2 regions of the Rhodococcus aerolatus genome follow, and region 1 is predicted to be linked to the other one. Evidence: predicted binding sites of a transcription regulator. Region 1 holds the regulator's gene; the other holds the start of a gene.
What was found. Region 1 encodes LexA, which represses DNA repair genes until DNA is damaged. Its sites were predicted from a motif close to CGAACANNTGTTCG; they were not measured.
Positions count from the first base shown of each region.

Region 2: ACYVOF_RS01695 (HNH endonuclease signature motif containing protein) is a predicted target of LexA. The motif match lies at 1,685-1,698, and genes of this name have one in related genera.

Region 1 is NZ_BAAGQZ010000052.1:52,207-55,609, forward strand. Features, by position in the region: gene nrdR (transcriptional regulator NrdR) at 1-307, opposite strand, end outside; gene ACYVOF_RS19165 (LysM peptidoglycan-binding domain-containing protein) at 586-1,092, opposite strand; gene lexA (transcriptional repressor LexA) at 1,328-2,086, shown strand; gene ACYVOF_RS19175 (hypothetical protein) at 2,112-2,300, opposite strand; gene ACYVOF_RS19180 (hypothetical protein) at 2,414-3,169, opposite strand; gene hflX (GTPase HflX) at 3,211-3,403, opposite strand, start outside.
Region 2 is NZ_BAAGQZ010000004.1:17,593-20,995, reverse strand. Features, by position in the region: gene ACYVOF_RS01700 (PPOX class F420-dependent oxidoreductase) at 1-59, opposite strand, end outside; gene ACYVOF_RS01695 (HNH endonuclease signature motif containing protein) at 89-1,534, opposite strand; gene ACYVOF_RS01690 (adenylate/guanylate cyclase domain-containing protein) at 1,793-3,286, opposite strand; gene ACYVOF_RS01685 (NAD-dependent epimerase/dehydratase family protein) at 3,340-3,403, shown strand, end outside.

The DNA of each region.
Region 1 (3,403 bases):
GGCTGCCGACCTCGGCCGACCCGGCGGCCCGCACCTGCTCCTCGACCTGCTGGGCGAGCTGGTCGAGCTGGTCGTCGTCGACGGGACGGCCCTGGCACGCGCGCCGCACGCCCCGGACCACCTTCTCCCGGCTGAACGGCTCGGTCACCCCGCTGCGCTTGGCCACCGAGAGCACCGCGGTCTCGACGGTGGTGAACCGCTTGCCGCACGACGGGCAGGACCGCCGGCGGCGGATCGCCTGGCCCTCGTCGGCCTCGCGGGAGTCGACCACCCGGGAGTCGGAGTGGCGGCAGAACGGGCAGTGCACGGTGCTGCTCCCTCCCCCGGCCGGTGGCGTCGAGGACCGTGGTGGGACGGGTGCCGTGCCCGCTCCCCGACCCCCGGCCCTGTGGACGGACCGGTGCACAGCCTGGGGGCCGGCGGTGGACAACCCACCCCAACCTGTGGACTAACTACATCCGTGTAAGTACTAGATGTTGTGGTGGAGAGTAATCCCGGCACCAGCTGTGGGGCAAGCAGGAACGCCCCTCCCGCGTGAACGAGCACGCCCTCAGGCGTGTCGGCGGCGTCACCCGGCGTGTCGCGTCAGCGCACCACCGCGGCGGCCGCGGGCACCGTGATCGTCTGCCCGGCGCGGACCGCCGGGGAGCCGAGCCCGTTGAGCTCGACGATCCGGTCGACGACCGCCTGGCGCGGGGCGTCGGGCGCCGCGCGGCCCGCGATGGCGCTCAGGGTGTCACCGGGCTGCACCTGGACCACGGCCGTCGACGTGGGCACCCCCGGGGTGCCCGGGGCGAGCAGCTGGGAGACCCCGACGACGACCAGGGCGGCCAGCAGGGCGAGGACGGACAGGGCGGTGCCGACCCGGGTGCGCACCTGGGCCGCCGTCGGCGCGGCCGCCGGGCGGGCGGGGCGCGCGGTGGTGGTGACCGGGCCGTACGCGGTGAGCCGGCCACCCGGGCGCGTGGTGTCCCGGGACCGGGCCGGCCGCACCGGGGTGCGGGGGACGCCGCCCGAGCGCGCGGCGGAGCCGGGGAGGGCCCCGGCGGGGGCGGGACCGGTGACGACGGGCCTGGTGGTGGTGGTGCTCATGGCGGACCTCCTGCTCCGGTACGGGCCGCGGACCGGCTCCCGCCGACCTCGAACACCCGTTCGATCGAACAACTGAGCGATGTCTACCAGGACGCCCCGACAATCTCGACGGCAACCGGCGTGTCGGTCGAACACATGTTTGAACCGTGACCTCCGCGGCGATACCGTCGGCGTCACCGCAGGCACGCCCGGCGCGGGCGGGGCGAGGCGGCAGACGAGAGGGAGGACGACCACGATGAGCAGTGGCGAGACGAGCGGGCGACGGGGCTCGACCGGCGGGCGGGCCGCGGGCCCGGCGACGGGCACCACCGACGAGGCCGTCCCCGCCGCCGACGGGCTCACCCCCCGCCAGCGCCGCGTGCTCGAGGTGATCCGGGAGGCCGTGGAGGACCGCGGCTACCCGCCGAGCGTGCGCGAGATCGGCGACGCCGTCGGCCTCACCTCCACGTCCTCGGTCGCCCACCAGCTCAAGGCGCTCGAGCGCAAGGGCTACCTGCGGCGCGACCCGAACCGGCCCCGCGCCGTCGACGTCCGCATGCCCGGCGAGGCCCCCGCCGCCCGCGAGGACCGCGACGCCGACCAGCTCGCCGCAGTCGCCCAGGCCGGTCCCGAGCTGCCGACCCCGACCTTCGTCCCCGTCCTCGGCCGCATCGCCGCCGGCGGGCCGATCCTGGCCGAGCAGGCCGTCGAGGAGGTCTTCCCGCTGCCCCGCGAGCTGGTCGGCGACGGCTCGCTGTTCCTGCTCCGCGTGGTCGGGGAGTCGATGGTCGACGCCGCCATCTGCGACGGCGACTGGGTCGTGGTGCGCCAGCAGCCGGTGGCCGACAACGGCGACGTCGTCGCGGCCATGATCGACGGCGAGGCCACCGTGAAGACGTTCCGACGCCGCGACGGCCACGTCTGGCTGCTCCCGCACAACCCCGCGTTCGAGCCGATCGACGGCGACGAGGCCACCGTCCTCGGCAAGGTCGTCACCGTGATGCGGCGGCTGTAGGCCCGCGGCGGGAAGGCGCTGCGGGCTACCGCCGGGAGCGGCGGACCGCCAGCGCCAGCCCCGCCGCGGCGAGGACCACGGCGGCCGCCACCCCGACCACGACCCGGCTCGACGCCCCGCCGGCGGCGCCCTCGGGCGAGGCCGCCGCTGTGCCCGGGCGGGACGGCACCACCGCGGCCGGGCCCGGGGACGGCGAGGCCGGCGGGGACGGCACGGGACCCGCAGCTCCGCCCCGCAGCGCGGCCACCACGCCGGGCACCTCCCGCACCGGGGGCTCGGCCGACCCCCCGGCCTGCTCCCCCGCCGAGAGCAGGGTGCCGTCCGCGGTCAGCGCGACCGCCTCCCCCTGCGGCTCGTCGGCAGGGGGACCTGCAGCGGGGTCCGGGCCAGCGCGGCCAGCAGGTCGCCGTCGGGCGCGTCGTAGACCCAGGCGTCGGTGTAGGTGCGCAGCGCCAGCGCGGTGCCGTCCGGCGAGACCGCGCCCCCGGTGACCAGCACCGAGCCGAACGACCCGAGCGGCCCACCCGGCGTGCTCGTGGGCCCGAGCGTCACGGTGCCCACGCGCGCCAGCGGGGTCGGGCCGGGGGTGGCGAGCGGACCGGTGGCGGCGTAGACCCCGGCGGCGCCACCGATCTCCTTGGTGACCACCAGCGGCACCCCGTCCCGGCCGACGAGCAGGGCCTCCGCGTCGTGCGGCCCGTCGGGGTAGGTGAGCCGGTGCAGCACGACCCCGGTCTCGCCCACCGCCGCACTGTCCAGCACGAGCAGGGCCACCGTGTCGCGGGCGCGGCGGTTGTCGCCGGTGTCGGCGAGCCACAGCGTCCCGTCCGGGCCGGCGGCGAGGTCCTCCACGTCGTAGGGGTCGACGTCGGCCGTGGTCGTCCCCGTCGCGGCGCACCCGGCGTCGAGGTGCACCACCTGCGGCGCCGCGCCGCCGTCCCCGACCGCCAGGACGTCCCCGTCCCGGGCGACCATCCCGGAGAGCTCGGTGAGCCGGGGGTCGTCCGGGGTGCACCGCACCTGCGGGGCCGGTACGGGCCCCGGCGCGGCCGACGCGGCTCCCGCGCCGGCGAGCAGCAGCACGACGGTGGCGAGGCCGCCGCCGAGCCGCGGGAGGAGCGGCCTCAGCGGACCGGGTCGACGGCGAAGCCGGCCAGCACGTGGCCCAGCCCGCCGCGGACCTTGGCGTGCAGCTCGGTGCCGTCCGCGGTGTGGACCTCGGCGAGCACCTCACCCTCCTGGTGCACCCGGGCCACCAGGTCGCCCCGGGTGTAGGGCAGCAGCACCCGCACCTCGTGGGCGGGGTGGGGCAGCAGC
Region 2 (3,403 bases), on a different contig from region 1:
CCGGTGCGGGTGCCGTGGGCGAGGAAGTCGCGCACGGCGGGGTCGGTCAGCGAGGCCATGGGCCCACGCTAGCCAGGCCGCGCCGGTCCTAGAAGGGCGGCGGGTCATCGTCGGGTGGTGGGGGTGGTGGTGTCGGGGGTGGGTGGTCGTGGTCGTGCCACTGCCGGCGGGTGCGGTGGTTGTGCTGCAGGTCGTGGTGCTGGGTGAGGGCGTGGTCGAGGTCGTTCTCGAGCCCCCGCCTGTGACGGGTCCGGGGTGGTGTGCAGTCGGGTCGGTCTGCGGCGGGAATGGGGGGGCCGTGCTCGCCGGGGGTCGGGGGGAGTCCGTCGGGTCGGGTGGTGGTGGATTGTCCGGTGGGGCTGGTCCAGTGCTGGGTGCCGTCGGGGTCCATGGCCACGGTCCAGACGCCGGCGGTCTTGGCGCGGTGGTGGTGGCGGCACAGGCATCCCACGTTCACCACGGTGGTCCACCCACCGGCCCTGGGGTTGTCGTGGTTGTAGGGGATGACGTGGTCGAGGTCGCACCCGGTGGCCGGGACGGTGCAGCCGGGGAACCGGCAGTGCCCGTCCCGGTCGCGCACCAACGCGGCCAGGGCGGGTGAGGGGGTGTAGCGCAGCACCGACGGGTCGATGTCCGGGTCCGGGTGGTCCACGCACACCACCGGGCCGGTGGCCGCGGTCCGGCGCAGCGCGGCCGGGACCGCTGAGCTGCTGGTGCCGTCGGCTGGGCCGCTGATGACCATGCCGGCGGGTTGGGCCCGTCCGAGGTGGACGGGGGTGCCGTCGAGGGTGAGCAGGGCCCGCCAGGTGGCGTCGGTGGCCAACCGGCGGACGGTGTCGGGGTCGATGACCCCCAGCCGGCGCAGGATCCCGGGCAGGTCCGCGGCCCCGGCCAACGTCTCGGCGGCGACGATGACGTGGATCTCCGCCCGGGGGCGGGGCGGGGCCGGGTGGGACAGGTCGAGGCTGTCTCCGGTGAGCAGGCAGGCGTCGTGTCCGCAGGTGCACCGCAGCCGGCGGTCCCCGGCCATGACGGCGACGAGGGCGTCGGCCCGGCGCTGGGCCACCGTGCGCGGGTCCCGGGCACAGGGCCCGGCGGCGAGCTCGTCGAGCCGGGCATCGACCGCCCGCCCGTCCTGCGCCCCGAGCAGCCCGTGGACCCCGGCCATGCCGTCGGTCTCCGGGTACACCCGCACCTCGCGGTCCCCCACGGCCCGCCGCGCCCGGGCCCGCAGTAGGTCCGGGTCGACGGCGGCCAGCACCCGGTCACACGCGGCCCCGGCCGCCCCCGCGGTCAGGGCCCTACCCTGCACCCGGTCCAGCACCTGGGCCTCGACCCGGGCCCGCACCGCCGCATCGACCCCGGTGAGGTGGGTGAGCCGGTCCAACAGGGTGCGGCACACCACCCAGGTCAGGTCCCCAGCGGCCAACGCACGCCCGAGCGCGGGGACGTCGTCGCGCAGCTGCTCCCCGTGGAACACCACCAGCCGCGCCGCGTGCGTCGAGACCCCCAGCGCTTCCCCGACCTCCAGCACGGCGAACTCCGGCGGCGTCCGGGTCCGACCCGCGCCGCCGGTCCGCCACCAACCCCGCCGCCAACCGCAGCTTCGCCGCCGTCGCGGCCGACTCGGCCCGACCCGCAGCGCGCAGCGCCGCCACAGCAGCCGCCTCGGAAGTCAGGGTGTCGAACACGTGTGCGATTCTACGAGTGGGGACCGACAAGAACCACGACCAGAACCACCCTGTGGACAACCGCGGGCCAGCGCTCGGAGGACGGCGGCGCGGCCGCGGACCTACGCCGGCTCGGCCGTCCGGGTGACTGTGGTGCGCCCGCGCAGCCGGGTGCGGCCCTTGACCTTCCAGTGGTCGGCCTCCTCCGGGTCGGCCCGCTCCACCGTGCGGGCCGACGCCAGCACCCGGCCGCGGCGGGTCTTGGCCAGCTCGGTGAGGCGGGCCGCCTCGTTCACCGGGTCGCCGATCACGGTGTACTCGAAGCGTTGTGCCGCACCGATGTTCCCGGCCACCGCCTCGCCGGAGGAGATGCCGATGCCGAAGTCGAAGTCGATGAGGTCGCGCAGGGTGAGCCTCAGGTGCCGGGCCGCGGTCAGCGCGGCCCCGGCGGCGTCGTCGTGGTCGATGGGGGCGCCGAACACGGCCAGCGCGGCGTCACCCTCGAACTTGTTGACGAAGCCGTGGTGCTGGTCGACGACGTCGACGACGACGCGGAAGAACTCGTTCAGCGTCAGCACCACCTCGTCGGGCGGGCGCTCCGCGGCCAGCGCCGTCGACCCGACGAGGTCGATGAACAGCACCGCCACCTCGCGGACCTCGCCGCCGAGCCGGGTGCCGTGCTCCAGGGCGCGGCGCGCCACGTCCTGGCCCACGTGCTTGCCGAACAGGTCCCGCAGCCGCTCGCGCTCGGCGACGCCGCGGACCATGTCGTTGAACCCGACCTGCAGCTCCCCGATCTCGCTGCCGTCGTAGACGTCGACCGTGACGTTGACCCGACCCTCGCGCACCTCGGCCAGCGCCCGGCCCACCTGCTGCACCGGGTCGGTGATCGCCCGCACCGCGAGCGCGACCGCCCCGAGACCGACCACCAGGCCGAAGCCGCCGAGCACCGTGACCGGCACGGCCACCGACACCTGGTTGCCCTCGAGCACCCCGCTGAGCTGGGCGACGCCGACGAGGACCACCCCGACCAGGGGCACCCCGCTGCCCGCGGCCCAGGTGAGCAGCACCCGGGTGCGCACGCCCGGGGCGGTGGAGCGCACCGGCACCGCGGACTCCAGCGCCGCGGCGGTGACCGGCCGCAGCACCCGCTCCGCCACGAGGTACCCCAGGCTGCAGCTCGCGGCGGCCCCCATGGCGACGGTGAACGCCACCGCCCCGGCGAGCGTGGGCGAGCCGGGCGCGACGAGGGCGACGAACACCGCCCCGCCCACCGTCCACAGGGCACCGACGATGAGCAGCTGGCGGTTCGGCAGCCGCAGCGCGGCGTCGTGCTCGGCCTCGGTCGGCGGCCCGCCCCGGCGCCGCCACAGCACGACCGGCCCGACGGAGCGCAGGAACAGCACCGCGCCCACCACGGCGGCCAGCAGGACGTAGGCCCCGAAGACGACGACGGTCCGGGTGCGGTGCTCGCCGAACCCGGCCGAGGCGGTGACGGGGAAGGCGAAGCCCAGGATGACGAACACGATCGCGGCACCGACGGCGTTCGCGGCGACGTTGCCGGCGGCGTAGGACGACCAGGGGCTGCGCACCACCCGTCGCCACAGCTCCGTCACCCGGTGCACCCGGATCACCCTAGGCGGGGCGTCGACCGGGGGTCCGCTCTACCGTGTGCGGCGTGCGAGTCCTCCTCACCGGCGCGGCCGGCTTCATCGGCGGCCACGTCCGCGACG